DNA from 4 places in the Shewanella sp. BF02_Schw genome. Region 3 is predicted to be linked to each of the others. Evidence: predicted binding sites of a transcription regulator. Region 3 holds the regulator's gene; each other region holds the start of a gene.

Region 1 (7,805 bases), on a different contig from region 3:
CACGACCAGTGGTTTTAATAGGACCACCGTTAAAATTACTGCCTGGGCTTTCCATCATCGAAAATACCCGAGTAGGCAAGCCTTCACCAAATGCCTGCATTGAACGGGCTTGGACCATGTCAGCTTTAAATCCATCAGTATTGGCGTTAGCAAGATTGTTCGCACTCACTGCTAGGGCATTCATCCCCTGCTTTGCGCCACTCATGGCAATATAAAGAAATTTGTCCATTTTTTGCTCCGTCAAACTTTCTGCAAAAACACTATATACAAAGAATAAGCAAGCATCATGCCAATGAGATTTAGGTTGTGTTGTAAGGAGGTAACTACATGAATCGGTTAATCAATAAAATTAATGAATAACGCGTGAGTGTCAAAAAAGCATCTATCAACACTAGTGAGGTAATAACAAAGAGTAGCGAGGAGTAACAATAACAAGGATAAAGGCAAGGTGTTGCCGTAAACGGCAACACCTATTATCACGTAAACATAAATTAATAAGGTAAAGGTAAACGTAAACTTAGCGGATTTGTAATATGGTTTGGTTCAAAGTGTTGTTGACTTCAAGCGTACGCGAGTTAGCCTGGAAGTTACGCTGAGCCGAGATTAAATCAACCAGCTCAGTGGTTAAGTCAACGTTTGATTGCTCAAGCGCAGATGAACGAATACTACCAAATGTACCGCTGTTGGCTTCTCCGGCTAATGCTGGGCCCGAATCGATACTGGCTTTCCAAGACGTATTACCCACTTGAGTCATACCTTGCTCGTTAGCAAAACGCACTAATGCCACACGTGATAACGGAACCGTTGAGCCATTACTGTAACTGGCGGTAATTAAACCATCTGAACCAATACCTACATTGGTTAATCGGCCCACGGTAATACCATCTTGAGTCAATTCAGTCACTTCAAACGGAGAAGAATACTGAGTTGGGTTGTTGAATTTTATCGTCAGAGTCTGAGTACCATCAGCCCCAGGACCTAAAGCCGCAGCAGCACCAGTACCAAGAGCCTCTGTAGTGATAGTCGCAGGGTCACTGCCAATATAAGCACCTGCGGAATTAAAGGTAAGTACCGCACCAGACCATGTACCAGCGCCAGATGCTGCAGTACTAGGATTTGTAGCTGATGCGGTGCCAGCTACATCACTAGCACCACCACCAGCACCATCACCATCACTATCTGTATCATAAGTACCGGCTCCATTTACATCAACCGGTTCGCCATCTACAGCATAAAAAGCCACCCAATTACTTTCACCAGTAAATGAACCATTGGTCGGTTTAATGAAATAAGTGGTCATAATATGCGACTCACCTAATGAATCATAAATCGTCACTGAGGTGGAATTATTAAAGGTATCAGAATCAGCAGGATTAAAATTAGCTGGGTCTAATGCTGTTTCACTGACATTAAGATTCATCTGCAAACCAACATTTTCGGTTTTAACAGGACTCCCAGCAGTGTCTGGAATTTTAATCGGCTGAGTGGTGGTTAAACTCACCGAAGTTGAACCACCATCTTCATCCACCGGGAAACCTTGTAAAAAATTACCCGCTGAGTCGACCATATAATTGGCTGAGTCAACTTTAAACGCACCAGCACGGGTGTATGACTGATCTTGAGAGCCTAGTTCTGATGAGGTAACAAAGAAGCCACCACCACTGATCGCCATATCCAACGAGTTGCTGGTAAATTGTAAGCTACCTTGATGAAACTGCTGTGCAACCTGTGTGGTAGTTGCACCACCACCCACAGCGGTTTTACTGTTAGAAAAAATAGAATTGGCATATACGTCGGCAAATTCTGCTCGCGACTCTTTAAAACCAATAGTATTGACGTTAGCGATGTTATTCGCCGTTGTATTTAAGTCTTTTTGCGCGGCAGCAATACCACTCAGTGCAATGTTAAATGACATAGATCACCTCTCACAATTAATTCATTTATTAATACAGCCAATAATCTGTTATTGGGCGTACTATGTTTCAGATACTGCGAGTACGTCAGATAACTTAATTCCGCCTACTCCACGCAAATTCAAAATGGCTCCGGTCGCGACTGTGCCCAATGACACACTGGTAACATGAGCGTAAGTCGATACCGCTAAATCTTGTGACGTTCCATCAACTTTACCACTGGCCTTAATCGCGTAACTACCCGCTTTGGCAGGGTCGCCATTTTTATCTAAGCCATCCCAAGTCACATCAATATTGCCGCCTTTACTGCCGTCAACATTAAAGCTCTTAATAAGCTGGCCCGACTCATCCTCAACCCTAACCGTAATCGATTCGATTGCAGATGGTGTACTAATAACCCCCTTAATCTCAGAGCTTTCAGTCGAAATAGCACCGGTATCAGATGGAATAAGTACTTTACGACCCACCAGGCCTGAAGCTTGTAACGCCTGGCTAGAACTCATCACAGTATTAAGGTTAAGGATTTCATCATTAAGATTTGAAATACCATCGACTGTAGAAAACGATGCCATTTGAGCAATCATTTGATCATTATCAACCGGTTTAAAAGGATCTTGCATCGACAACTGTTGACTGAGTAAAGCAAAAAAATCTTCTTGCTTTAACATCTGATCTTTTGATTCAGGAATAGCACTCTCTTCAGGCAAACGAATGCCGTCAAGAAAAGGATTACCAGTCGTAGTGCTAGTTGTATTTGTCTGTACTGAACTTTTCGTAGTAGCGCTAGTATTAGATGCACTACTGGATTGTTGCGGTAAAGACTGACTGTAAGAATTAATGAGGCTCATTGTTACCTCCTTGAGTCATCATACTATTTACCCATCCTTAACGTCTGTTGCAACATAGATTTAGTCGCATCAGCCACCTGAACGTTCATTTGATAAGAGCGTGATGCAGAAATCATATCGGCCATTTCTTCCATCACATTGACATTAGGTTTGTAGATAAAACCATCACCATCTGCCATAGGATGGTCTGGCGAGTATTCTTTTAATAATGGTTTGTTACTTTCAACAATGCCTTTTACGCTAACACCAGGCGAACTGTTTTGCTGGCTATTGGCTTTTAGCATTTCGGCTTCAAAAACAGGATGACGCGCGCGATAGGTTTTATCGACACTGCTAGACACAGAATCAGCATTGGCAATATTACTGGCGGTGGTATTCAAACGCACTGACTGCGCAGACATACCTGAACCAGAAACATTAAAAATATTAAATAAACTCATAATTAATCACCTCGCAATGCTTTACGCATGCCACTAAATTTTCCCTCAAGAAAGCCTAATGACATTTGATATTCGAGCGCATTTTGCATAAATGCTGCTTGCTCTTTCTGCGTATCGACAGTATTACCATCGCCAGTATCAGCTTGATTTGGCATACGATATTGAACATGCTGTTGACTTAACGCCGTTAAATCAAAATGTTTCTCTGTGGTTTGGCTCATACTCAAGCCTTTCTGATGCGAGCTTGCCGCTTGCATAGCAGAAGCAAAATTGACATCTTGAGCTTTATAATGAGGAGTATTGGCATTGGCGATATTACTTGAAATCACTTCTGCTCTTTGAGCTCGAATGCCCAAAGAGTATTGGTGAACACCTAATGCATTATCGAAATTAATCGCCATAAAATTGCCTCCATCAGCTAACTGGTAGAAATAAAGCAAAGGTTATGCCAACAATTTAATTTATGAGGGAATAAAAGATAAAAACAAACATGCCGACGAATGCCGGCATGATAAATAGATTAAGCTATTATATTATCTAGGTTTTCTTTTGATAATAAATTCCAGGATTACAGCGAACCATATTAAATTCTTCGGTTAATCCCGCAAGAGATTCTGACGCACCCAAAAATAAAATACCTTTAGGATTAAGTGCGGCAGCAAATTGCCGCAAAATTTTAGCCTTTGCCTCAGGAGCAAAGTAAATCAACACATTGCGGCAAAAAATAATATCGTATTTACCTAATAGGCTATAACTTTCAAGTAGATTATGGGCTCTAAAGTTAACTAATCGCTTCACATTATCTTTAACTTTCATGTTACCCGAAGGTAAAGCATCAAAAAACTGACGTTTACGTTCTTCAGACAAACCACGAGCAAGTGCTAAACCATCATATTCAGCATTTTTACAACGATCTAGCATAGAAGGTGATAAATCTGTTGCCTGAATTGTCGCGCCTCCTGGTAAAGCACCAGGTTTACGTTGTTGATATTCCAACACCGTCATGGCCAACGAATAAGGTTCTTGACCTGAAGAGCATGCCGCCGACCAAATTTTTAATGGTCTGCCAAGCTTACTGTATTCAGGCAGTAGAGTATTGTGCAGTAATTCAAATGGATAACGGTCTCGAAACCATAACGTTTCATTGGTGGTCATCGCATCTATCACTTCAGCGCGCAGTTGCCGTTCTATCGGTTTCATCGACTTTTTAACTACCTCAGACAAAGAAGGCAAATTATGCTTCCCCATCAAAGGCGCTAAACGACTGCGGACTAAATATTGTTTGTTCTCACCTAACACAATACCGCTATGCTGTTCTAAAAACAGCCTAAATTGATTGTACTCTGCTTCAGCAAGTGATTTATCTGTCACATTATCTTCCTAATAGGTAAGCCTATGAACTCAACCTCCAATATTTTGCAATATTTTGCAATAATAAAAGGTTTATAAACTTAAATGTTTGTTAACCGCTGCGGCTAACTCATCGGGGTTAAACTTAGCAATAAAGTCGTTAGCCCCTACTTTTTGTACCATCGCTTGGTTAAATACACCACTTAATGATGTGTGCAATACTACTTTGATATTCTTTAATTTTGGATCATTACGAATTTCAGCCGTTAAGGTATAACCATCCATTTCAGGCATTTCAATATCAGAAATGATTAACGGAATTTCAACTGAAACATCATCCATTTCTGCGGCAATACTTTTCAGTTTTTCCAGCGCCTCTCTACCATCTTTAGCGGTATCGATTTGCAGATTTAATGACTCTAACGAACGAATAATTTGTTTACGTGCTACAGCAGAATCATCAATAACCATAATATGATAATGCTGTTCTCTATCAATAGTTAATGCTTCATTGAGCTCTTTACTGATAGAAGTCTTAACCGGTGAAATTTCATCAAGAATTTTTTCAACATCTAGAATCTCAACCAACTCACCTTCAATCTCTGTCACCGCAGTTAAATAAGAAGAACGGCCAGAACCTTGCGGTGGAGGCATAATGGCTTCCCAATTCATGTTGATAATACGTTCAACTGAACTGACTAAAAAGCCTTGAATACTTCGGTTATATTCAGAAATGATAATAAAGCAATTTTCTGTTGATGTCAGTGGGCGTCCACCCGTTGCGGCACTTAAATCGATAACGGAAATGGTTGAGCCACGAATATGAGCAACACCTTTAACAAAACGGTTTAATTTAGGCAACGTAGTCAGTGGTGGGCATTGCAAAACCTCTTTCACTTTAAACACGTTAATGCCAAACCGTTGACGGCCGCTAAGCCTAAACAATAGCAGCTCGAGTCTGTTTTGCCCGACAAGTTGGGTACGTTTATTTACTGAATCTAAAATGCTCGACATAACAAGGCCTTGTAGTTAACTGTCACCCAAAAGGATAAAAATTGTTCTTTGAAATTATAGTAAACCTTGGTTTAGCATAATACGGTTAGTACATATTTTACTGATGGTCACTCAATTTGAGTGTAAACCATCACCAATCTAACAAATACATCTCAATTTAATGAATCAAAAAGTGGGCATGCAACTTGCTTTAATTTTGTATAAATTAGCTCGCACTGTGAACTGACACTTTTTTGACGAAGGGATAATGTTATTCTTATGTCCCCTAGCCCATTTATTTTAGCTTATTGTGTATGCAGAGATTACTCGCATATTTTTCGTTTTTCAAAGTATAGGTGCATTCTGGCAAAACAAGCTAGTATCTTCATTATGAAAGTATTTTTTTTATGTTTTTTGTGTTCAATAGCATTTTCTTTGCCTGCAATTGCTAGCGAAGAAATTATCACACCTTCACTATCGACCATTTATGCGTTAGCTAAAGAGGCGGTAGCCAAAAAAATTGATGCTGACTCAAAAGCTAAAGTGCAAATAACCCCACAAAACCTTGAGGGCAGAATCAGTCCACCAGCCTGTTACCCACCGATTAATGTCGAACTTGCCAGTGAACGGGCTATTAGTCGAAATAACATGGTAAAACTCAGTTGTAATAGCCCTGACTATGACTATCCATGGCAAATGTATCTCTCTGTTCGAGTCGAAATCCAATACCCTGTTGTGGTGGCTAACCAACTATTGTCCCCTGACCAAATTATTGGCGAACATCATTTACAAGTCATGTATGTTGACCAATATAGCTTAAAAGGTCAGTTTTTTTCCGACACCACGACATTAATCGGCTCGCGGGTGAAACGTCGGGTAGCGAAAGACTCTCCAGTATTAAGTAATAACCTGTGCTTTGTTTGCAAAGGTGACACTGTTTCTATTTATGCTAAAACCACTAATGTAGAAATAAAAACCCTTGGGGAAGCATTGCGTGATGGCAATATCGATGAGGTTATCAGAGTAAAAAACAGTAACACTAGCAAACAATTCGATGCGGTTGTAATTGGCGTTGGCGAAGTTGAAGTAAGAATGTAAAATAGCGTTAAAGTTTTTTCCTGGGGTGCCGATAGCCTGATTGGAAAACCTGATTCATTACGCTGGAGCCTCCCATGGCAATTGATATTAAGCATAACACTGCTACCAATACACAAATGCGCACTGCACGTGACACGCAGTCTGCTACGCAATCTACAACTACTGCAGCCCCAAAATCAGCTGCACCGGTTAAAACAGATTCCGTTAGCATTACCTCTCAAGCTCAACAGCTTCAGAGCGCGCAAACAAAAATGGCATCGTTACCAGAAGTAGACCAAAAAAAGGTCGCTGAAATTAAGCAAGCAATCTCTGAGGGACGATATAAAGTCGATCCAGAAAAGCTTGCAGCGAATATTGCCAGCTTTGAAGCAGAGCTAGGCGGTTTATCGTTTGACAGAGAGTAACCGTTAAACGTTACTCTTTAACTTGTTTTAACGACATACAGATAATAGGTGCAAACTTGCACCATAGAGAAGTGTTAGTTAAAAAAACCTAAGAGTAATTTATGACAGAGTTAAACCAGCCATTACACAAGCAAGCAAGCGAAGATCAACGCAAAGAGCTACACCAACTGCTTGATAGTCAAAATCAGACATTAACGCAGCTGAAATCGCTTATTGTTGGAGAGAAAGCGGCATTATCCAAACAAGATGCCGACAAACTGCTGGCGCTTTCCAAAGATAAAACCCAGTGCTTATTCAATATGAAAGCCACTGACGAAAAACTGGCAAGCCACCCACAACACAATCTGCTCACCACCGATACTGAACTGGCACAACAAGTCTCACGAGCTAAAGCTATTCTCGCCGAGTGCAAAGACATCAACAGTCAGAATGCCAGCTTGATTGAGCTCAATATCGCCAGCCTCAATCGTTTTGCCCAGGCATTACAAGCCAGCCGCAATGCCTCAAGCTTGACCTATAATGACAAAGGTAAAACCTCTACCATTTCAACGCTGGGCAATGACTTTTCAGCCTAATAAAACTTAGCAACAGCCTAGAGCGCTGCGCTGCTAGGACGCTTCGCGGCTAGAGGCTATAAAACCTTAGCGACAGCCTAGAGCGCTACGCTGCTAGGACGCTTCGCGGCTAGAGGCTATAAAATCTTAGCAGCGAAGCTGTCCCTAGAAGCGCAGCGACCCTAGCAGGACGTAGTCCGCCCTA
Region 2 (7,805 bases), on a different contig from region 3:
TTAACCTGAGCTGTCTAAGGCTAAAGCCGTGTTCGCTGTTTTGAATACAATGGCGCAGTGGGAATATTGTCGAATAAGCGCGTTAAGTTGATTTGCAACCAATGTCCTTTTACTTCAAATTGGTGATAAGCGCTTCTTGAGGTGCAAAACACAATCGCAGCACTACGTTACTTCACAACTAAGGGGGTTATTTGAATATTTCAGAATCACATAAAAAAGAGCTTTTAGTTGCTAAATCACTATTAGAAAATCCTGGTCTAGCGGTAAAAATAACCAATTTAATCGGTACCCCTATTGAGAAAGGGTTAGCGCTTCTACCGGATAACTGGAATAAAAATATCGCTAAAGTGACCGAAAAGTCGCTAATTAAAGCATCTGAAGCGGCAATCTTTACTATGAAAGATATTCCCGGAGAAGAATCATCTAATCTTTGGCATAAATTAGGCGTTGCTGCTAGTGGTGGTGTGGGTGGTTTCTTTGGCTTGGCTGCAATAGCGGTTGAACTTCCTATTTCGACATCAATCATGTTGCGTTCTATAGCTGATATTGCTCGTAGTGAAGGTGAGTTGATTACCACTCTGGAAACAAAAATGGCTTGTTTAGAGGTGTTCGCACTAGGGGGCGAAAGTGATTTAGATGATGGTAGTGAATCGGGATATTTTGCAGTAAGAGCCGCCCTAGCAAAATCGGTATCAGAAGCTGCTGAGTTTATGGTCAAAAAAGGTATTACCGATGAAGCCGCGCCTATTTTAGTCAAACTTATTACTAAAATCGCTGAAAAATTTGGTGTTCAAGTGACTCAAAAAGCAGCGGCACAAGCTGTACCTGCTATCGGTGCGGCAGGCGGTGCCATAATCAACACTTTGTTTATTGATCACTTTCAAGATATGGCCCGAGGTCATTTTATTGTGCGAAAATTAGAGCGTATATATGGGTATGAAACCGTAAAAAGTGCTTATCAGTCGTTACCCAAAAATGGTAATTAATAATCATAATTCGTGAAATTAACCCGTTTTTATTCGGCTAGTAAATGACAAGTGTGCTTTGAATTTTGGCAATAATTTTGATTTGGATTTACTTATTCCATCGGTTAATCCTAGTAGAGGTTCAATAAGCATCGCAGTAGACAATCAATACATGACTTATTAATAATGTATTGATAGGTCATTTGTGAGGCGGCAACGTTTGTTGAATTGATGATATAAAGCATCTATTCTTTATGTACTTAAATGGGACCTCAAGCTAAATTTAAGCCAGAAAAGGATATCAATATGACACTGCACGGACCGGAACAGACCGAAAATACCCAATCGACAATAACCAGTGATTCAAAGTGTGGCGACAAGGTTGAGATGCGTGAAGTACGCGAGAGTCAGCCGACGCAACCAGAGATATCGCTGACAGAATCTGAGCGTGATGCAGTGATTGAACATGGCAGTCTTTCATCGCTTACGGTTTATTCTATTATTTTGCGTGAAGGTCAAGAAGAACTCGATCGGCCGTTGATGTCGTTGTGGTGGTCAGGAATAGCGGCTGGTATCGGCATTTCAGCGTCTGTTTTGGCCGAAGGTATTATCCGCAGCAACATAGGCTCCGATCATCCTTATTTGTCTATCATCGAAAGCCTTGGCTACACTTTTGGTTTTGTCTTAGTCATTCTCGCAAGGCTGCAACTTTTTACTGAGAACACCATCACCGTGGTGCTGCCGCTACTCGCTAACACCACAAAACATCTTCTTGTTTGCACCGCTCGCTTATGGGGAATTGTGTTAGCAGCAAATTTTGTTGGCACGTTTTTCACGGCGGCAATTGTCGTGCACGGTAACATACTGACAGAAGACATCCTTACCGCTATCCTCCAGATATCTCGCCATGTTGCAGAGTTAACGCCTTCAGAGACATTAATGCGCGGCATACCAGCAGGCTTTTTTATTGCCGCACTGGTGTGGATGCTACCCTCGGCCAAAGGGTCTGAAGTGTTGGTCATTATTATGTTTACATGGCTCATTGCTGCTGGAGAATTTACTCACGTTATTGCCGGGTCTAATGAAATATTTAGTTTGGTACTTAATGGTGAAATGAATTTTTTTACTGCGTTGTCGCACCATATCGGCCCTATGTTAGTGGGTAACATCATTGGCGGTACAGGGCTGTTTGCGATGTTAGCTTATGGCCAAGTTCGACAAGAGATGTAGGTTTACGGTTGAAAAAAGCGAGGTTGTTTTAAATCAAAATGGCTGTCATGGTGCGTTTTGTTGTTTGTGAATGATTTATTTGAATGAGGGTAATATGAAGAAATTTTGTTTGGTATTAATGACGCTATTTGCGGTGGTATCACAGGCATTGGCTGCAAGTCCGGTTAAGTATAATAAAGAGTTAGATGGGTTTGATTATCCCTTTGAAGTTAAAACATTTAATGTTAACTCGCAAAATAAAGATTTAAAAATGCGTTATATGGATATTGGTGATAAAAATGCAGACAAAGTCATCGTGTTGTTGCATGGTAAAAATTTTTCAGGCTATTACTGGGAAAGGATTGCCAATGACCTGCTAAAAAGAAAATACCGAGTCGTTATTCCAGATCAAATCGGTTTTGGTAAATCTTCAAAACCAAATGCTTATCAGTATAGTTTCGGCCAATTAGCTTTAAATACCAAGTTATTATTGGACAGTTTAGATATCAAAAAATTTGATCTTGTTGGTCACTCAATGGGCGGGATGTTAGCGACTACATTAGCGGCTAATTATTCTAGTGCGGTTAATAAATTGATTCTGATTAACCCTATTGGTTTAGAAGATTACGGCAAATATGTGCAGTTTAAAGATGTTAACTTTTTCTATAAAAATGAGCTCGCTAAAACACTCGAGAAAGCGAGAAACTATCAGAAGAAAAATTATTATGATGGCAAATGGTCAAGCGAATACGAGAAGCTGTTAGAGCCTGTGAGAGGAATGCTTGCTGGGGATGATTGGCAAGTTGTTGCTTGGAATAATGCCTTAACTTACGGCCCGATTTTTTCAGAAAACATTGTCGATAGGTTTTCACAAATTAACAATGAAACAGTACTTATTATTGGCACCAGAGATAAAACCGGCCCAGGTAGAGGGTGGTTAAAAGAAGGCGTAACCAGAACATTAGGCGACTATAAAAATCTGGGTATTAATACTCAGAAACTGATTAAAGGTTCAAAACTGATTGAGTTGGATGGGTTGGGTCATATCCCCCAGTTTGAAGACTATGATGTTTTCATAAAAGCATTTCATCAGGCTCTTGAGCAATAATAAACATAAAACCTGGCTTAAATCTCTAGCATTTTTTGTGCATTCGCTGCACTTATTATGGCCAAAAATGGTTCCATGATTGTATGGCTTAAACCGATTATGGCAAATTACTGCGGCGTTATACCTTTTAAAGGATTAAAACATGTCTTTGCTGCTAACTGTTTTAGCAACCACACTGCTTGCTGGTTTGGCTATGCCATTAGGCGCTTTAATTGCCCATTTTGAGAACGTGAGCAGTGAGTGGCTCGAACAGGAATTTAGGCACAGTGTCATGGCTTTTGGCGGCGGTGCTTTATTGTCAGCGGTTGCTTTGGTTTTGGTGCCAGAGGGCATAGCGAGTCTTAAGCCATTACCTGCTTGTATGTGGCTTATGGCTGGTGGACTGAGTTTTATGGCCCTTGATATTTACCTTAACAAAATAGATACCCCAGCCTCTCAACTAGCAGCCATGCTGGCAGATTTTATTCCAGAATCAATCGCTTTGGGTGCTGCATTTGCGACAGGGAGTAACAACGCGTTCTTATTGGCAGCGTTAATCGCGTTACAAAATGTGCCAGAAGGATTTAGTGCCTACCGTGAATTAAATGCATCTTCTGCGTATAAACCCCAAAAAATAATCATCATGTTTTGTTTAATGGCAATGCTGGGTCCCATAGCTGCAATGTGTGGTTATTTGTGGTTATCAGAGTCACCAGAAATTATTGCGGCAGTGATGCTTTTCGCATCTGGCGGTATTCTCTACTCCATATTTCAAGATTTGGCTCCTCAGGTAAAACTAGAAAAACGTTGGGCACCGCCAATGGGAGCTGTATTTGGTTTTGGTCTTGGTATGTTGGGATTAATGTTAACCACGTCATGATCTCTGTGCTACATAGTCGTGCTAAATAATTCTGCAAGCATCAACGTAATGAACTGGGAATAAAAACAAATGGATTACATCAATTTATCTTATCTGCATTTAGTCACTGTAGTGCCGGCATTTTTCATTGGCACTTATTTACTTATTGTTAGAAAAGGTACGCCTAAACACAAAGCATTAGGCAAAATTTATATGGTGTTGATGTTGTTCACTGCCATCGTGTCACTGTTTATGCCTGCTCAACTCGGAAGTCGCTTTTTGAATCACTTTGGCTATATTCATTTGTTAAGTCTTCTAACGCTTTACGTTGTTCCTGCGGGCTATTTTTATATTAAAAAAGGCAATGTTCGGGGGCATAAACGAAGCATGATTATATTGTATTGTGGTGGTCTCATTGTCGCGGGCACCTTTGCTTTTATGCCTGGTAGATTATTGAATGATTGGATTTTTAGCTAACCAGTTGATTGATTGCAATACGCTTTTACACATTATTATCCATGATGAGTTTAACGATGAAAGTGGATGACATGGTTAAACATATACGGGTGGACTCATGAAATACCAGTTTGGCTCAGGCACGGTATCAGATATTTTGGCGGTATTAGCGCAAATTCCAGAGTTTGAAAAAGCAATGTCTGTGGACCTTATCGAAAACCGATTAGCAGGCAAAAACTATCTGATTTTAGTGGCAGGATTAGATAACAAGCCAGTGGGGTTTAAAGTGGGCTATACGTTATCTGATGGTCAGTTTTACAGCTGGTTAGGCGGTGTAGTTCCTGAGCATCGCAACATGAAAGTTGCATCTCAGCTGCGACTTATTCAAGAGTCTTGGGCGATTGATAATGGCTTTAAATCTATTAGTGTTAAATCGATGAATCAATTTCCTGCCATGTTACAGATGCTTATCGCGAGTGGTTATCAAATCTGCGGTTATGAGGATAATGGGTCAATAACCGACAGTAAGATCGAGTTTATTAAATTTTTACAAACACCGTAAAATAAATAACCCCGCGTAAAGCTCGAGCCTTCCTTATGTCGCCTGTTATCGTGACTTAGTATTAGTAAATGAACAGATAAACGCCCTATGAAAGCTCTGAAGCTATGAGAGATTACCGCGATTCACTCAATGGTATGACTTGTGTGCATGATGATAATAAATACTGCAGGGTTTGACGTGGCTCAGGTAGAATGCCGGCACTTAGCTTTTTCATTTTTAGGCGTATTGTAGATGCAAATCAATCGTGTACTTCTGACCGCAGTTGGTAGTGTTTTACTGGCTATGGTGACCATTCAATCCGGCGCTTCTTTAGCAAAGCAACTTTTTCCCTTGGTTGGGCCTGAAGGCACTACTGCATTACGTTTAGGTTTTGCGGCTGCCGTACTTTGGTTGGTGTTTCGTCCATGGCGAGCATTACCCCAAGGCCGAGATTGGCAGAGTATTATTATTTATGGCCTGTGCTTAGGCGGGATGAATATCCTGTTTTACTTGGCCATTGAACGGATCCCGCTTGGGATTGCGGTTGCGCTTGAGTTTACCGGCCCTTTGGCAGTGGCTTTATTTAGCTCTAAGCGAAAAAGTGATTTGTTTTGGGTTGCTTGCGCCATTGCAGGGATTTTACTGTTGCTGCCTGATTTATCTAGCTCGCAAGGACTTGATCTTGTTGGTGCATTAATGGCATTAGGTGCAGGCGCGTGTTGGGCTGGTTATATCTTATTTGGCACTCGCACAGGCAAGCAAGCTTCTGGTGGTATTACTGTCGCATTAGGTATGACCGTAGCTGCCATCGTGCTTGTGCCGGTTGGCGTTGTAAGCCAAGGCTTAGCGTTAATTAGCTGGGAAGTGTTACCGCTTGGTTTATTGGTAGGGGTGTTATCTAGCGCCTTACCTTATTCTTTGGAAATGATCGCTCTTAGAAATATGCCAACACAGGCCTTTAGCGTGCTAATGAGTTTAGAACCTGCGATTGCTGCATTGGCTGGATTTATTATTTTAAGTGAGCAATTAACCTTGCTACAGTGGTCTGCCATTGGTTTGGTGATTATTGCCTCAATAGGCAGTAGTTTCACGCCTAAAAAAGCCGTTGAAATGGGCGTGTAGCTTTGTTTATAACCCTCACTGATTGTTCCAATTGCTAATTACATTGAGGTTCTCTTTTGCTTATAGCTGAAGGTGCTGCGAGCCACAACAGCTAGCTTATGCTGGCTGTGTGTTTAATGTTATCTCTTAAACGGTAATAGTGACTTCTCGCTCATCAATTCCAGCTCAATTATTTCTGCATAGAACCACAATGTTATCGATTAAAAATGGCAATGTTAGCAACCTATTGTGTGGTTGTTAAATGTACAGTGACTCAGAAGGATATATAAAATACTAGACTGTATTTTTATTGTTTAATCTTTATACTTGCGGGCTATTTTGTCTTGGTAAAATGTGAAAAATGAAAAGTTGGATATTTTTGAGTGTGGCCATTTTAACTGAAGTTGTGGCAACTTCTGCGCTTAAAGCCAGTGATGGATTTTCAAAATTAGCGCCTTCAATCGTAGTTATTGTGGGCTACGTGTTGTCTTTTTATTTTTTATCCTTAGCACTAAAAGGTATTCCTGTTGGTATTGCTTATGCCACGTGGGCTGGGTTGGGTATTGTGTTAATTACAGCTATCGCTTGGTTGATGTATGGGCAAAAACTCGATTTAGGTGCGCTGGTTGGTATGACGTTTATTTTAGTCGGTGTCGTTGTGATGAATTTATTCTCAAACGTTACGCCGCATTAGTATTAGCGTTAGTACATCACAAATAACATAGACATTGCGTAGCCGAATCCTTGTGTTTTTCTCCACTTTTTTCTCCACTTTTCGAGCCGACGGTACCCATTTCTCGTTAATAGTGCTAATGCGCAGCGTTTTTAGGCACAACAAAAAGGGGCTTAACAATGATAGTCATTGTTAAGCCCCTTTTTGTTTAGTGTTAGTCATAGTCTTGGATGTAGCCGCTCAAGCCTAAGCGATGAATGGGTTGATCGCCTAGGTTGTAAGCACTATTACCACGCCATATCTAAAATCTTACGGCTGGTAGCTAAATCGACTTGGCCGCTTTCAGATAATGCCGTCATACCGTGTGCTTCTAAAGCATCTACTACTAGGCTAAGTTGTTCTTGCGTTACACCGTGATCGCGTAAACGTACTGGTAACCCCACTTGCTTGAAGAAAGCCTCTGTTTTATCAATGGCTTGATCTACACGGCTAGCCTCATCACCTTCAGTGATATCCCAAACACGTGCTGCGTATTGCACTAATTTAGCGTGTTTTTGCTCTTTCAGCACACGCCATAGTGATGGCAATACAACGGCTAACGTTTGTGCGTGGTCGATATGGAATAGCGCAGTTAGCTCATGTCCAATCATGTGAGTAGACCAATCTAATGGCACGCCAGTGCCTATCATGCCGTTTAGGGCAGATGTTGCACTCCACATTAAGTTAGCGCGGGCATCGTAGTTCGTTGGCTCTTCAACAGTGATAGGACCAATTTCAATGAGGGTACGCATAATACCTTCTGCCATGCGGTCTTGTACGCGGGCATCAACTGGGTAAGTCGCATATTGCTCAAGCACATGCACAAATGCATCGACAACACCGTTTGCAACTTGAATTTTTGGTAAGCTGAACGT
Region 3 (7,805 bases):
TGAGCAATTATTGTCGCTCTATAATGTGACTGCTGATGAAGTGGCTTACATTGGCGATGACATGGTAGACCTACCTGTAATGAAAGCCGTAGGACTAGCCGTTTGTGTCGGTGATGGTCATCCGTTTGTCAAACAACAGTGCCATATGACAACCACCCTCAATGGTGGCCACGGCGCACTGCGTGAACTCACCGATTTATTACTATTAAGCCAAGATAAATTTGCCAGTGCTCATGGTATGAGTATATGAGTAGAGTCACGCTAGGTATTATTGCTTTTTTTGGGCTTGCTTTTATATTGTACTGGCAAGCACAAGTAAAACGCAGTGAAATGGACGCGGTACAAATACGCGGTATTGAGCGCCCAGATTTTGTTGCAGATAACCTACGCACTACAGAATTCAACCAACTAGGTTTCGTCGAAAGTCGAGTCAGCGCCGAACACATGGAGCATTACGCCTCAAGTGACATCACTCACTTTACCAAACCTATTTACCTCATTTACCCTGAAAACGGTAAAGCACAATGGCAATTAAGTGCAGACCGTGGGCAATTGAATAAAAATACCAGCAAAGTCACATTAGAAAATAATGTTATTATTGATGCCATTGATATAGAAGAACCCCTGCAGTCACTGAGTACCCAAGCTATTACGGTGGATTTAACCACTATGATAGGATCCTCACAAGAGATGGTGTACATCAAAGGTAAAGGGTTTATTATTCAAGGTTTAGGCCTACATGCTGACTTGAATTCGCAAAAATTATCGCTACTAAGCCAGGTAGAAGGAACATATGAGCCACATTAATCGTCTCCACACTCGCGCCAATGTTATGTTATTAAGTAGCATACTTTGTATATTGAGTTTGCCTGCCATAGCGAAACAAGGGGATCTGAAACAAGAATTGAAAATCGCTTCAGTCAGTCAGTCTGCCGACATTAAGAATAATCAAATTGTTTTTAATGGTCCGGTAACGATTGTCCAAGGCACGATTAATATCAATGCAGATCAGTTACGGGCGTTTACCCCTGAAAACACCACCAGTAAGAGATTAATTGCTACTGGCACCCCGGCTACATTTTCACAAGAATTAGATGACGGTAAAATTGGTACCGCAAGTGCTAACGAAATTAGCTATGACCTTGCCACCACTACACTCACATTGACTGGCAACGCCAAATTGGATCAATCAGGTAGCCAGGTTACCGGTAATAAAATCAAGTACAACATCAGTGCTCAAGAGCTGATTGCCGAAAGTACTGGTACAGGGCAAGATCGGGTAATCACCATCATTCAACCAGAGAATTTCCAAGACGAGTCGGCGCCAAAGCAAAAACTCCCTGAAATTCCTGTTAACAAGCAGATCAAACCATGACCCAAATTACCTTAACCGCTGAAAATCTAGCTAAAAGCTATAAAGCTCGTCAAGTTGTTAAAGATGTGAGTTTAACGGTTAAAACAGGCCAAATTGTCGGTCTTTTAGGCCCCAATGGTGCAGGTAAAACCACCACCTTTTATATGGTTGTCGGCTTAGTAAAAAGCGATAAAGGCCGAATATTGATTGACGATGACGACCTTACTGCCGATCCAATGCATTTGCGCGCCCGCAAAGGTATAGGTTACTTACCACAAGAAGCCAGTATTTTCCGCAAGCTTACCGTTTACGACAACATAATGGCCGTACTGCAAACTCGCAAAGAGCTCAGCACAGACCAACGTATTGAACAGCTTGAGCATCTACTCGAAGAGTTCCACATTACTCACATACGCGACAGCCAAGGCATGTCGTTATCGGGTGGTGAACGTCGTCGTGTTGAAATTGCGCGCGCTTTAGCTGCTAATCCAAAATTTATTTTGCTTGATGAGCCCTTTGCTGGTGTTGATCCTATTTCGGTCATCGACATTAAAAAAATCATCCAACAACTTAAAAATCGCGGTTTAGGGGTATTAATTACCGACCATAACGTACGTGAAACGCTAGACGTTTGTGAGCGAGCCTATATCGTCAGCCAGGGTAATTTAATTGCCGAAGGCACACCTGATGAGATATTAAGTAATCAACAAGTTCGAGCTGTGTACTTAGGTGAACAATTCAAGCTATAGTTACTTTACTGGCCTTTTAGTCTAGCTAACTCATTTCATTGAACGATACCTAAACAACGTTAAATGTCATTGATGTTTATGGCAATCCATTACAGTTCGAGATTGTCATTTTTATGGAAAATCATCTAGGGATAAGCGGTAAATGAAAGCGTCACTCCAACTTAAAATGGGTCAACACTTAACCATGACCCCACAATTGCAGCAAGCCATTCGCTTACTGCAATTATCGTCATTGGAGCTACAGCAGGAAATCCAACAAGCATTAGATTCAAATCCATTGCTTGAAATAGAAGATGAGTTTTCTGAAGCAAAAAACTCCTTAAAAGAAAACCGCGACCAAGCGGATACCGACTTTAGTGACAACAGTATTGTTAATGTCGAAAAAGACACTTCCACCGTCGACATAGCAGAATCCATGACCAAAGAAACCATGGATGATTTAGCCATGGATACCACATGGGATGAAGTATACACAGCCTCACCTATGTCAGGTTCGGGCAGTGCAAGCATGCGCGATGACGACATGCCCTTTCAAGGTGAAACTACTGAAGGTTTGTACGAACACTTAGAATGGCAAAAAAATCTCACTCCATTTTCAGACACAGATCTCGCCATTGCCACCGCCATTATTGATGCCATTGATGAACGCGGTTATTTAACCCAAAGTACCGAAGATATTCTCGAAGCCATGGGTGATGAAAATGTGGAACTCGATGAGGTTGAAGCGGTATTAAAACGCGTTCAACACTTTGACCCTGTGGGTGTTGCAGCACGTGATTTAAGCGAATGCCTATTTATTCAATTAGCGCAATACTCTAACGACACACCCCATATCGATAATGCACGATTGTTAATCAAAGGCTATTTAGAGTTAATTGCTGGCCGTGATTTCAGATTATTGATGCGTAAAACAAAACTAAAAGAAAATGAGTTACGTGACGCAATCACTTTAATCCAGACACTCAATCCTCGTCCGGGCTTATTAATTACCCCCATGGATGATGAATACGTGATTCCCGATGTCACAGTATTAAAGAAAAATGGCCGTTGGGTAGTAGAGTTAAACCCAGACAACATGCCTAAAATTGGTGTTAATCAGCAATATGCAGCCATGGCTAGAGGCAGTAAAAACCCGTCGGATAGTCAATTTATTCGAGGCCATCTGCAAGAGGCTAAATGGTTTATTAAAAGTATTGAAAGCCGTAATGATACTTTACTTAAAGTGGCAAATTGCATTGTGCAATTTCAGCAAGGCTTTTTTGAATATGGCGAAGAAGCCATGAAGCCTATGGTGCTCAATGATATCGCTGAAGCTGTAGAAATGCATGAATCGACCATTTCACGAGTCACCACACAAAAATATATGCACACCCCTCGGGGCTTATTTGAACTAAAATACTTCTTCTCTAGCCATGTCAGTACTGACGATGGCGGGGAATGCTCATCAACGGCCATTCGTGCTTTTATCAAAAAGCTGGTTGCCGCAGAAAACCAGAAAAAACCACTGAGTGACAGTAAAATGGCTCAGCTTCTGGCAGAACAGGGCATAAACGTTGCTCGTCGTACGATAGCAAAATACCGTGAAGCAATGATGATCCCGCCCTCAAACCAACGTAAGAGTTTATAACCTACTAGGCAATGGAGGATTTTTTATGCAAATAAGTCTGACTGGGCGTCATGTCGAAATAACAGAATCTTTACGTGAATACATCCACAGTAAATTTTCAAAGCTTGAACGACACTTCGATCAGATCCATAATGTACACGTTGTGCTCAATGTAGAAAAATTACAACAAAAAGCAGAAGCCAAAATCAACATTAATGGCGCAGAAATTTTTGCAATGTCAGAAAGTACTGATATGTATGCTGCAATAGACGCCCTGATCGATAAACTCGACCGTCAGGTAATTAAACACAAAGAGAAGAATACAAAACACTAACGATGGAACTTTGTACCATTCTGCAGCCGGAATGCACTACCTGTGCCACACCGGGCAGTAAGAAAAAAGTACTGGAACTCATCAGCAATTTAGTCGCTGCCCAGTACCCAACCCTGTCTTCGCAAGAGGTTTTTGAAAGCCTGTTAGCGAGAGAGAAAATGGGTAGCACAGGTATAGGAAATGGCATTGCGATACCTCATGGTAGATTAACGACCATCGATCACCCTATCGCGATATTTATTAAATGTGAAGAAGCCATTGCCTTTGATGCAATCGATAAGCAACCCGTGGATCTTTTATTTGCTTTGTTAGTCCCTGCAGACCAGTGCCAACAACATTTAGGCACGTTATCGAGCATGGCCCAAAAGTTAAGCGATAAGCAAATATTGAAACAGCTTCGTAAAACTCACGACGCAACAGAACTTTATCAGGTTATTACTGCATGAAACTAGTTATAGTATCGGGACGTTCAGGCTCAGGGAAATCCGTTGCCCTGAGAGTATTAGAAGACCTAGGATATTATTGTGTTGATAATTTGCCTTTACCACTCATTGGCACATTATTAGCCCAGCTTAAAGGCAGTAATGATTTGGTTGCGATTAGCGTTGATGTTCGTAACATTGCAGAACAAGGTAAAGTGCTTCAAGACCAATTGGCACTACTTCAAAATGACACTGAAATTATCAGTTTCTTTTTAAATTCCAATGACAAAGTATTGCTTAAACGTTACAGCGAAACACGTCGATTACACCCGTTATCTAAAAATCATATTTCACTGCAAGAAGCGATAAAACTAGAAGGCCGTTTACTTGAGCCTATCGCAAAAATTGTTGATCACTATATCGACACTTCTGCGCTAAACATCTACGAATTAAGCGACCAAGTTAGGCAAATATTATTAGGCAGTGTTGATAAAGAGTTAGTGATTAACTTTGAATCTTTTGGCTTTAAACACGGCATGCCGACAGAAGCAGATTTTATGTTTGATGTACGCTTTTTACCCAACCCACATTGGGAAATAGAACTGCGTCCATTTACGGGTTTAGACGAGCCCGTACAAGAATTTTTAGGTCGTCAGCCATTAGTTAATAAATTTATTTGGCAAATTGAAAACCTATTTGAAACTTGGATGCCGCATTTAGAACGTAACAATCGCAGTTACCTTACCATCGCGATTGGTTGTACTGGTGGTCAGCACCGTTCGGTATATATTGCAGATCAATTAGCAAAACGATTTCGACAAGGCAGTAAACACACGGTTAATGCTCGCCACAGAGAATTAAATATCAGTGATACTAATAACTAAGTGAGCATAGGATCGCGTCAATGATCAAACTTGAACGCCAAGTGACCATTTCAAATAAATTGGGGTTACACGCCCGTGCCGCCACAAAACTCGCGATGTTAGCGGCGGATTTTGATGCTAACATCACCTTAACTCAAGGCGAAAAAAACGCCAGCGCAGCTAGCGTACTTGGGCTATTAATGCTTGAAAGTGGTATCGGTAAAATGATTAGGGTGACAGCTCAAGGCCCAGATGCTGAAGTAGCATTAAACGCAGTGTGTGATCTCATTAATGCTAAATTTGATGAATCTTGTTAATTTTTTAATCGCATTAAATTTATAAATAGCCTGTAATGTGTGAATAGCTGCAAGTTACTCATGCTTTAAGCCACCGTCATCCTTATTTTATGCGGCCTCTAAATGACTAGGCCATACTAACCAAACTGTCACGACATTGATGATCACCAGTAGACATCAGTCCCTCAAAAATATTAGCCCTTAGGTTTATCTCTCGCAGTTGATACCAATCTCATTAGTATCAGTTCATTCTGCGGGAGTTAGCGTTTAACATGATAAAGACATTACCGCTTCTAGCAACGGATCCAGTGCAACTCTGTTTCCGTGACGTGGTACGTCTATAGTATGTAAAGCAGCATTGGCTGCTGCAGAATTTCACCGCAGAAGTCATTTAAGTATTTTATTTCTGCATTTCATTGTCTTACGTAAAGACAGCTATTTCTGCATTTATACGCCTTGAACTGTACAACCTGAGAAACCCAGAATAATGACATACTGAATAATATAAGTATGACGAATAGGAAGTAGATATATGGGTAAAGAGTACCTAGACAATGAGATAACAGAACAACGTCTCAATCAACTCGTTCAAGCACTAGACAGTGGTCTGTTTGTCCATGCCCGTAACATGCTACATACCATGTCACCTAACGATGTCGCCCTTATTCTCGAATCATCACCGCCCAAAAATCGTCAGGTGTTATGGCAACTCATTGACCAACAATATGCTGGGGAAATTCTTGACGAATTAGGTGAAGAACTTAAAGATTCACTTATTAGCAGCATGACACCAGAGAAGCTTGCCCAGGCCACAATAGGCATGGATACAGATGACATGGCCTATATTCTTCGCAGTTTACCCGATAATGTTTACAAGAAAGTGCTCAAATCAATGCGAAGCCAAGACCGGGATAGAGTAGAGCAAGCATTGCGTTACCCAGATGATACTGCCGGCAGTATCATGAATACTGATACCGTCACCCTAAGACCAGATGTCAATATCGAAGTGGTATTACGCTATTTACGTCAACGGGGAAATTTACCTGATACGACTGATACTTTATATGTTGTGGATCGCCATGATCATGTTTTAGGCGGAGTAAGATTAGCTGATTTACTCACATGCGATCCAAGTGTAACGGTCCGCAGTATTATGGACACAGAATTAGAAAGTATTCCTGTAGAGATGTCCGATAAAGATGTGGCGCAAAAATTTGAACGGATGGATTGGATATCTGCCCCAGTCGTCGACAGCCAAGCAAAATTGCTTGGTCGAATTACTATCGATGACGTTATTGATGTCATCCGCGAGGATGCCGAACATTCAATGATGGGAATGGCAGGGATGGATGATGATGAAGATACCTTTGGCCCTGTGCTTAAAAGCACTCTGAGACGCTCTCTATGGCTAACCATCAATCTATTTGCAGCATTACTAGCCTCATCTGTCAGTAACATGTTTGAAGGTACCTTAGAGCAATTCGCCACCATCGCAATTTTAATGACCATTGTACCGAGTATGGGAGGCGTTGCGGGTAATCAAACCCTAGCACTCGTCATCCGCGGGATTGCACTTGGGCATATTGGCCAAAGTAACTCACGCTGGTTAATTGGTAAGGAATTAAGCATCGGATTATTGAACGGTTTAATGTGGTCTGTATTGGTCTTTTTTGCGGTATGGCTTTGGAAAGACGACATCGCATTAGGTGGATTAATTGGCAGTGCCATGCTGATTAATATGACGGTAGCAGGCTTTGCTGGCGCCACTATCCCCATAATGTTAAAAAAGCTAAATATCGATCCTGCGTTGGCGGGGGGTATGGTGTTAACGACGGTAACAGATGTCGTTGGCTTATTTGCATTTTTGGGCCTAGCTACATTATTTTTAATGCACTAAATCATTGATTTAAATCGTACATATCATGTCGTCCAACGAAATTGCACTATCTAGTGCAATTTTACGGACGTCGGCGGCGTCTCTATACACATAAGTCTTTTTCACACATAAGCTCATTTACCAAGCGCTTAGTACTCTGATCACTTTTGCAGCTATGTCTGCAGCCTCACTTTGTTAACGTTTTTCAAACCATCAACTGGCAACAACTCATTCGGTGAAAACCTTGCCTTCATCTTGTCATTAAGGTGACCTTTTTTTGCCATATTTGTCATCCATACTGCGCT
Region 4 (7,805 bases), on a different contig from region 3:
CCTAAAAGCGGCTGCTAATATCATGAACTACCTCGATACCGGTGTTGAGAGTCAAATCATGGAAACCATGCGTGAGTCAGATGAAGAAATGGCGCAGCAAATACAAGACATGATGTTTGTGTTTGAAAACCTCATTGACGTTGACGACCGCGGTATTCAAGCATTGTTACGAGAAGTACAGCAAGATGTGCTGATGAAAGCACTCAAAGGTGCGGACGAAGCGTTGAAAGAGAAAATTCTGGGTAATATGTCTAAACGTGCAGCTGAATTGCTCCGTGACGACTTAGAAGCCATGGGCCCCATCCGTATTAGTGAAGTTGAAGTGGCACAAAAAGAAATTCTGTCTATTGCCCGTCGACTCAGTGACAGTGGTGAGATTATGCTAGGCGGCGGCGGTGGTGACGAGTTCTTGTAACCATGCGCATATTCATTAGTGTGACAGTACTGGCGGGTATTTCTATTTGGATATCTGTCAGCTATCTGTATTATTAGGTTGTTAGTAGTACTCTTAATATTGTGTACTACTGTTAATATTTTTGTTTTGAGCCAATGTTTTTAACAACACAAGTGATGAATTATGCCTGAATCAAAACCGCCTAAAGATGCACTCACTACCGATAGCGAGGCTGAATTTAGTCATTGGCAGCTACCTGATATTACCAAAGATAGCAGTCTAGAACCTTCAAATTTTTTTGGACATTTCGCTGAAGCTCACACACCTAGTCCTGTTACTGGGGCTGAGAAGTCTATGGCGCCACCGACGATGGCGCAAATTGAAGAGATTCGTGCTGCAGCTGAGCAAGAAGGGTTTGAACAGGGTAAGCAAAACGGTCATCAACAAGGATTAGAGCAAGGGCGTTTAGAAGGACTAGAGCAAGGTCATCAACAAGGTTTTACTCAAGGCGAGCAACAAGGATTAGACGCTGGGCAAATTAAAGCCAATGAGCTTATAGCACAACTTAACCACATTATTTCCCAATTCGAGTTGCCATTATCCATTTTAGATAATGAAATTGAAGCGGAATTGTTGGCCATGACAATCAGTTTAGCCAAATCGGTTATCGGCCATGAGCTTAAGACTTATCCAGAGCATATATTATCGGCGCTACGCCAAGGCGTTGACGCACTTCCATTAAAAGAACAGTTGGTTAAACTACGCTTTAATCAGGCTGATGCTGAACTCGTAAACCAATGTTACAGTGCCGAGCAACTGCAAAAAAATCAGTGGCAAATCGATATCGATCCGACGTTATCTAATGGTGACTGTATGATTGAAAGCGTTCGTTCTGCTGTCGATTTACGGGTAGAGCAGCGTATTAACCAAGTGTTTAGTGAATTAGACGCCCAGTCGAATCAGTTAGCTAAAAATGTGCAGCAACAAAAATCAACTCATCCACAATATCAAACCACAGCAGTCGATAATTTTAGTGAACATCAGCAAGCAGCTGAACTTGCTGGCACAACCGATAATACAGAAGACACCGATAGAGACGAGATTGGCCAAGGTGATGTCGAAGAGTCTGGCGCAGAGATGGGCGCTAATACCGTTACTGAAACATTAGAGCAACACGTTGATACTTCTTCGGCAGCGTCAATCGACGCTGAAGACTCTGATGTTGTTGATTCTGATGCCGGTGTAACTCTCGATACAAGCACGAAGTTCAATACAAGTGCGCCTCTTAATTCAAATGCACAAGCCGATACCTCAACAGCTGGTAAAGTCGCAGACGCTCAGCAACAGACGAAAGACCTATCTCAAGGAAATACCGATGAGCACTCGTCAACATAAACTACTGAACAAATTCGCTGTACATCATAAACACGTGTTACCGCTGCGACCAGTTGCAAGCGGCCAGTTAGTTAGGGTAGTTGGTTTAACGCTTGAAGCGACTGGATGCCGCGCGCCTGTTGGTAGTTTATGCTCTATTGAAACCATGGTTGGCGAGTTGGTTGCTGAGGTTGTCGGCTTTGATGACAAATTACTGTATTTAATGCCTATTGAAGAGCTCAGAGGCGTTTTACCTGGTGCCCGTGTAAAGCCTTTAGGTGAACAATCAGGATTAAATGTAGGCTTGTCATTATTAGGCAGAGTATTAGACGGTAGCGGCGTGCCGTTAGATGGTTTAGGCCCGCTTAATACAGATCAACATGCATCGCGTCATGGTCCTTATATTAATCCATTATCTCGACGAGCGATTACTGAGCCGTTAGATGTCGGCGTTCGTGCCATCAACTCGATGTTAACGGTTGGCAAAGGGCAGCGAATGGGCTTGTTTGCGGGTTCCGGTGTGGGTAAAAGTGTGCTACTTGGCATGATGACTCGAGGATCGAAAGCCGACATTATTGTGGTGGGGTTAGTGGGCGAGCGTGGTCGTGAAGTTAAAGAGTTTATCGAAGAAATTTTAGGTAAAGAAGGCCGTGCGCGCTCAGTCGTTGTGGCTGCACCAGCGGATACGTCCCCGTTAATGCGCTTACGAGCCTGTGAAACGTCCACGCGTATCGCCGAGTATTTTAGAGATTTAGGTTACGATGTACTATTGCTGATGGACAGTTTAACGCGTTACGCACAAGCACAACGAGAAGTCGCTCTTGCTGTCGGTGAGCCACCTGCAACCAAAGGCTATCCACCTTCAGTATTCGCTAAGTTACCGCGTCTGGTCGAGCGAGCGGGTAATGGCGGTGCTGGACAAGGTTCAATTACCGCTTTTTATACGGTATTAACCGAAGGTGACGACCAACAAGATCCTATCGCCGATGCTTCTCGAGCAATTTTAGATGGCCATATTGTATTATCTCGTCAGCTTGCTGATTCGGGCCATTATCCCGCTATTGATGTAGAAGCATCGATTAGCCGTGTCGCGCCAATGGTGATCAGTGAAGAACATTTAGAAGCGATGCGTAAAGTTAAACAGATGTATTCGCTGTATCAGCAAAATCGCGATCTGATTTCAATTGGGGCCTACTCACAAGGCAGCGATCCTAGGATTGATAATGCCATACGCTTACAACCTGCAATGAATGCCTTTTTGCGGCAGGGGTTTAAAGACCCGGTGACGTTTGAAGAAAGCCGAGTCATGTTGACTCAAATTGCCGCACAGTGTCAGGGATAATATCAATGACTCGAACTGACCCACTACTGACGGTATTGAAGTTAGCCACCGCAGCAGAAGACCAAGCGGCATTACAGCTTAAGTCTGCGCAATTTGAAAAACAAAAACGCCAGGGGCAGTTGGACGCGCTAAACAACTATCGTTTAGATTATATGAAACAGATGGAAGGGCATACAGGGACTACATTGCGTGCTAACCAATACCATCAATTTCATCAATTTATTCGTCAAGTCGATAGCGCTATTACCCAGCAAGTTGCCGCGGTTAAAGATGCTGAAAAACAAGTCGGTTATCGTCAAATTCATTGGCAAGAAAAACAACAAAAACGCAAAGCGGTAGAGATGCTATTAAGCCAAAAAGCAACTAAAGCGATGGTGATAGAAGCTAAGCGCGAACAAAAAATGTCGGATGAATTTGCTATGCAGCAATATTTTCGCCGAAATCTTAAATAACACTACCTGCCAAATGACTCTCTAGTCCTAATATCGTTTTACGGTTAACTTTTTTCATTACTCTTTTTGTTTATTTAATCCACCGAAAAATTAACCAGTTAATGAGTATTGGCATTTAAATTGCTTAATATCAATAATTGAAATGAAAATCGTCAGCGAAGCGACAGTGAATTCCTATTTATAAGGTTTTCATGATGACCTTATTGATATAGCGAAATAAACCGTTATATGACGCATAAGGTTTGAATACTGAGCAATTTTTTAGATGACCAATAACTTAACCTTGTTTGATTGAGTGGAGTAGATTATGCAGCAGATGAGCAATATCTTACTTGGCAGTAGCAGTAAATCTGCCGATGTGAGTACGAAGGGGAATGTACAAGATGTTGAAAATACATCATTCTTATCTGCTTTCAATCAGGCGAGTGAATCCGATCTTGTTATACGGCGCAGTGGTAATACAGCGCAGGTGTCAATGGATGCTGAAGTAGACAAAACCAGTGTTGCCTTAGCAAACGAGTTGTCTACCGAAGAAAATGCTGATGCGGAATTGATTTTTGCTCAACTTAATATGGCAGATTTATTTAATAAACGTCATTCCTCTGGCGGAAATGAATTGCCGCATGTCGATAAATCCGACGTTTATTTTGACGCAGCAGTTTCCACAGAACCTAAAAGCAATACCGTAGATGTAGATCTTCTTGAGCTTGAAGCTGATGTTTCTTCTATTAAAGATGTTCTTTCTCAGCTTAGTCCAGAAGAACTCGACAACTTAATGGCATTTGCTGATTTATCTGCACAAGATTTACAAGCTCTAGACAATCAAGATTTAAGCAAATTACTTAGTGACTTCAATTTACAAGCACAGGTTATGACTAGCAGTAATGAATCGCCTGATAGTGTGCTTAATAGTGAAGAACAGAGCCAAATTGATAAATCAGTTGCCACAAGTGTAGCTGTTCAAGGCCAAGTTAGTGCGACAAACCAGAGTTTAGCAACCGCTAAAGTCGATAAAACTGTTGCTTCTGGCGTTAGCCGTTCTGCAGCGTTAACTGCAGCTACATCAGCGATGACAATTGACCCTGAGACCATTTTAGGTGACAAAACTCGTATTGATGGCAACATCCAATTAGACACTGATAATGCCAAAGTACTAGCAAAAGCTGATTTTTCGGTGGTCCTAGATTCCTTAGCGGCAAAACGCGCCTCCGGTGATCCTTCAACCGCTGTAAATCAAACTAGTTTTGGATTAGATACTCTGGCTGACATCGGTGACACTGACAGTAAGGCGTTACAAAATCAGAGTAGCTTTACCTCGGTCCATAAAAGTGATGTTCCACAATTTCAGCTATCGTTAAGACCACAGGGAGAGCCTGGTGCTCAGATGCAAGAGATGATCCAGCGTTTTTCTCCTGTAATGAAACAGCAGTTAATAACCATGGTCAGTAATGGTATTCAACAAGCTGAAATTCGTCTTGATCCACCAGAACTTGGACATTTAACGGTTAAAATTCAAATTCAGGGCGATCAAACTCAAGTACAGTTTCATGTAGCGCAGTCGCAAACCCGCGATATAGTTGAACAAGCTATGCCTCGATTACGCGATATGCTGGCTCAAGAAGGATTGCAACTGACAGACAGCCAAGTGTCCCAAGGTGATGGTGGTAGTGAACAACAGCATGAACAATCATCTAATCAAGGTGGGGGAGACAGTCAGTTGGACGAAATTTCAGCACAAGAGGTCAGCTTGATGACAAATCCATCAAGGAGTTTACATTCAGCTATAGATTATTATGCTTAAGCAGGTAACCTATAGCAATAATATGACTTTTCAATAAAAGCTGACTACTTAGCTAAGTTTCAATATTAATCACAATGTTGATTAGGAACCAGAATGCCTGAACAAGAATTAGAATTAAACGAACCCGCTGAAGGCGGTAAAAAAAGTAATAAGCTGCTCATCTTTGGTGGTATTGGTTTAGTGTTGGCTTTACTGATTGGAGGCGGATTGTGGTTTTTCATGGGGACGGATGAGCCAGCCCCTATTGCTGTAAACGCTGATGACGCTACAGAAGCTGTTGCACCGGTCAATAATGCTCAAGCTGATTACGTTGGCATGCCTAGGCCTTTCCTATTTAATTTACCAGGTGTCGATCGAGCTAGATTAGTTGAAATAAAAGTTCAATTAATGGTGCGCGGTGAAGATGATAGTGTGCTTACACAAAAACATATTCCATTAATTGAAGATGCATTACTAACTACTTTTAGTGCAGCTGACGTACAAAAACTCAGTACCCAAGCCGGTAAAGATGAGCTGCGTCAGTTAGCCTTACTCAATGTTCAAAATACGCTGCAACCAATAACAGGTAAGAAAGTTGTTGAAAAAGTCCTGTTTACTGGTTTTGTAATGCAATAACCAAAAGCATTAACTGCTAAGGCGATGATGTGAGTGATTTATTAAGCCAAGATGAAATTGATGCGCTTTTGCATGGTGTTGATGATGTTGATGATGATGAGATAGAAGAGGACAGCGCTGATGCGCGTTCTTATGATTTCTCTTCTCAAGATCGAATTGTGCGTGGCCGTATGCCCACGCTTGAAATCGTAAATGAGCGATTTGCACGGCATTTACGCATCAGTATGTTTAACATGATGCGTCGCGCAGCTGAAGTGTCGATCAATGGCGTACAAATGCTGAAGTTTGGCGAGTATGTACATACTTTATTTGTGCCAACCAGTTTAAATATGGTGCGTTTCAGTCCACTTAAAGGCACTGCATTAATCACCATGGAAGCACGTTTAGTCTTTATTCTGGTAGACAATTTCTTTGGTGGTGATGGTCGTTTTCATGCCAAAATTGAAGGCCGTGAATTTACACCAACAGAACGCCGTATTGTACAGTTGTTGCTTAAAATTATTTTTGAAGATTATAAAGAAGCATGGGCACCAGTAATGGATGTGGAGTTTGAGTACCTCGACTCTGAAGTGAATCCTGCAATGGCGAATATTGTCAGCCCGACAGAAGTGGTCGTGATTAATTCGTTCCATATCGAAGTTGATGGCGGCGGTGGTGATTTCCACATTACCATGCCGTATTCGATGATTGAGCCCATTCGTGAATTACTCGATGCCGGTGTTCAAAGTGATAAACAAGATACTGATATGCGCTGGTCGCAAGCATTACGTGATGAAATCATGGACGTGCAGGTCGGTTTTGATGTCAATGTTGTTGAACATGAAGTGACATTACGTGATGTGATGGGGTTTAAAGCTGGGGATATTATCCCGATAGATTTACCTGAACACATTATGATGCGAATTGAAGGTTTACCGACTTATCGTTGTAAAATGGGTAAATCGCGCGATAATTTAGCATTAAAAATCAGTGAGAAAATTCCGCGGCCAGAAACGGTTAAAACAGAGATGCAATTAGTGACTCGCAAAGGCAAGTCGCGTGATATTTCAGATTTATAAGGTGAAGTAGAATGAGCACAGAAGATACAGGCGATGACTGGGCCGCAGCAATGGCAGAACAAGCTTTAGAAGAAGCTGAACACGTTGAGCTTGATGAATTAGTCGATGATTCCAGACCTATCACGAAAGAAGAAGCTGCCAAGTTAGACGGCATTCTAGATATTCCGGTAACGATTTCAATGGAAGTGGGTCGCAGTTTTATTAGCATCCGTAATTTACTCCAGCTCAACCAAGGTTCGGTGGTCGAACTTGATCGTGTAGCCGGTGAGCCTTTAGACGTTATGGTTAATGGAACCCTGATTGCTCATGGTGAAGTTGTGGTAGTGAATGACAAATTTGGTATCCGCTTAACGGATGTTATTAGCCAAACAGAACGTATCAAAAAACTTAAATAACTAAAAAATATAATAAACAATAATATAGCAAAGATTGGCGTGTGTTGAGCTTTGCTAAGTTGGTTGCACAAACAAGGAATAGCAGTGGCGAATATGATACTAATGCTGAGCATTATGAGTGAGGCGTTAAGCGTCCCTGAAGTGTCTAGTACTCTGGCTAAAAATACCTCTGCTCATCCCGCTGAAGTGTCTAATGTGGCAACATTAGCCAACATGGTTGGTGGATTAATTGTCGTATTAGCGCTTATTTTTTTGTTAGCTTATATTGTAAAACGTCTTAAGTTAGTAACATCTAATGGCGGTGTGATTAAAACGATTGCAGTAACTCCCATCGGTCAACGTGAAAAAGTGGTATTGGTGGAGGTCAATGGCCA

The links. The regulator sigma-54, encoded in region 3, starts transcription at its own class of promoters, with help from an activator protein. The targets are predictions, from matches to a motif close to GTTGGCACGNNNNTNGNNT.
Region 1: a site for sigma-54 is predicted at 5,738-5,756, ahead of flgA (flagellar basal body P-ring formation chaperone FlgA). Genes of this name have one in related genera too.
Region 2: a site for sigma-54 is predicted at 1,051-1,069, ahead of HNW13_RS22525 (formate/nitrite transporter family protein). Genes of this name have one in related genera too.
Region 4: a site for sigma-54 is predicted at 3,670-3,688, ahead of HNW13_RS02900 (flagellar hook-length control protein FliK). Genes of this name have one in related genera too.

Annotation. Positions count from the first base shown of each region.
Region 1 covers NZ_JABKAW020000001.1:582,014-589,818, reverse strand. Annotated here, with positions in the region: gene flgF (flagellar basal-body rod protein FlgF) at 1-229, opposite strand, end outside; gene flgE (flagellar hook protein FlgE) at 518-1,915, opposite strand; gene flgD (flagellar hook assembly protein FlgD) at 1,976-2,761, opposite strand; gene flgC (flagellar basal body rod protein FlgC) at 2,785-3,201, opposite strand; gene flgB (flagellar basal body rod protein FlgB) at 3,204-3,602, opposite strand; gene HNW13_RS02765 (protein-glutamate O-methyltransferase CheR) at 3,739-4,572, opposite strand; gene HNW13_RS02760 (chemotaxis protein CheV) at 4,645-5,565, opposite strand; gene flgA (flagellar basal body P-ring formation chaperone FlgA) at 5,935-6,642, shown strand; gene flgM (flagellar biosynthesis anti-sigma factor FlgM) at 6,717-7,046, shown strand; gene HNW13_RS02745 (flagellar protein FlgN) at 7,148-7,621, shown strand.
Region 2 covers NZ_JABKAW020000010.1:28,506-36,310, forward strand. Annotated here, with positions in the region: gene HNW13_RS22520 (EcsC family protein) at 192-986, shown strand; gene HNW13_RS22525 (formate/nitrite transporter family protein) at 1,272-2,195, shown strand; gene HNW13_RS22530 (alpha/beta hydrolase) at 2,314-3,282, shown strand; gene HNW13_RS22535 (divalent cation transporter) at 3,425-4,141, shown strand; gene HNW13_RS22540 (DUF2306 domain-containing protein) at 4,211-4,597, shown strand; gene HNW13_RS22545 (GNAT family N-acetyltransferase) at 4,695-5,138, shown strand; gene HNW13_RS22550 (DMT family transporter) at 5,370-6,239, shown strand; gene HNW13_RS22555 (multidrug efflux SMR transporter) at 6,580-6,912, shown strand; gene HNW13_RS22560 (iron-containing alcohol dehydrogenase) at 7,179-7,805, opposite strand, start outside.
Region 3 covers NZ_JABKAW020000007.1:5,238-13,042, reverse strand. Annotated here, with positions in the region: gene kdsC (3-deoxy-manno-octulosonate-8-phosphatase KdsC) at 1-250, shown strand, start outside; gene lptC (LPS export ABC transporter periplasmic protein LptC) at 247-807, shown strand; gene lptA (lipopolysaccharide transport periplasmic protein LptA) at 794-1,375, shown strand; gene lptB (LPS export ABC transporter ATP-binding protein) at 1,372-2,103, shown strand; gene HNW13_RS19920 (RNA polymerase factor sigma-54) at 2,246-3,730, shown strand; gene hpf (ribosome hibernation promoting factor) at 3,756-4,043, shown strand; gene ptsN (PTS IIA-like nitrogen regulatory protein PtsN) at 4,046-4,489, shown strand; gene rapZ (RNase adapter RapZ) at 4,486-5,349, shown strand; gene HNW13_RS19900 (HPr family phosphocarrier protein) at 5,370-5,645, shown strand; gene mgtE (magnesium transporter) at 6,157-7,521, shown strand.
Region 4 covers NZ_JABKAW020000001.1:611,957-619,761, forward strand. Annotated here, with positions in the region: gene fliG (flagellar motor switch protein FliG) at 1-415, shown strand, start outside; gene fliH (flagellar assembly protein FliH) at 578-1,789, shown strand; gene fliI (flagellar protein export ATPase FliI) at 1,770-3,110, shown strand; gene fliJ (flagellar export protein FliJ) at 3,116-3,562, shown strand; gene HNW13_RS02900 (flagellar hook-length control protein FliK) at 3,870-5,363, shown strand; gene fliL (flagellar basal body-associated protein FliL) at 5,457-5,978, shown strand; gene fliM (flagellar motor switch protein FliM) at 6,008-7,036, shown strand; gene fliN (flagellar motor switch protein FliN) at 7,048-7,431, shown strand; gene fliO (flagellar biosynthetic protein FliO) at 7,546-7,805, shown strand, end outside.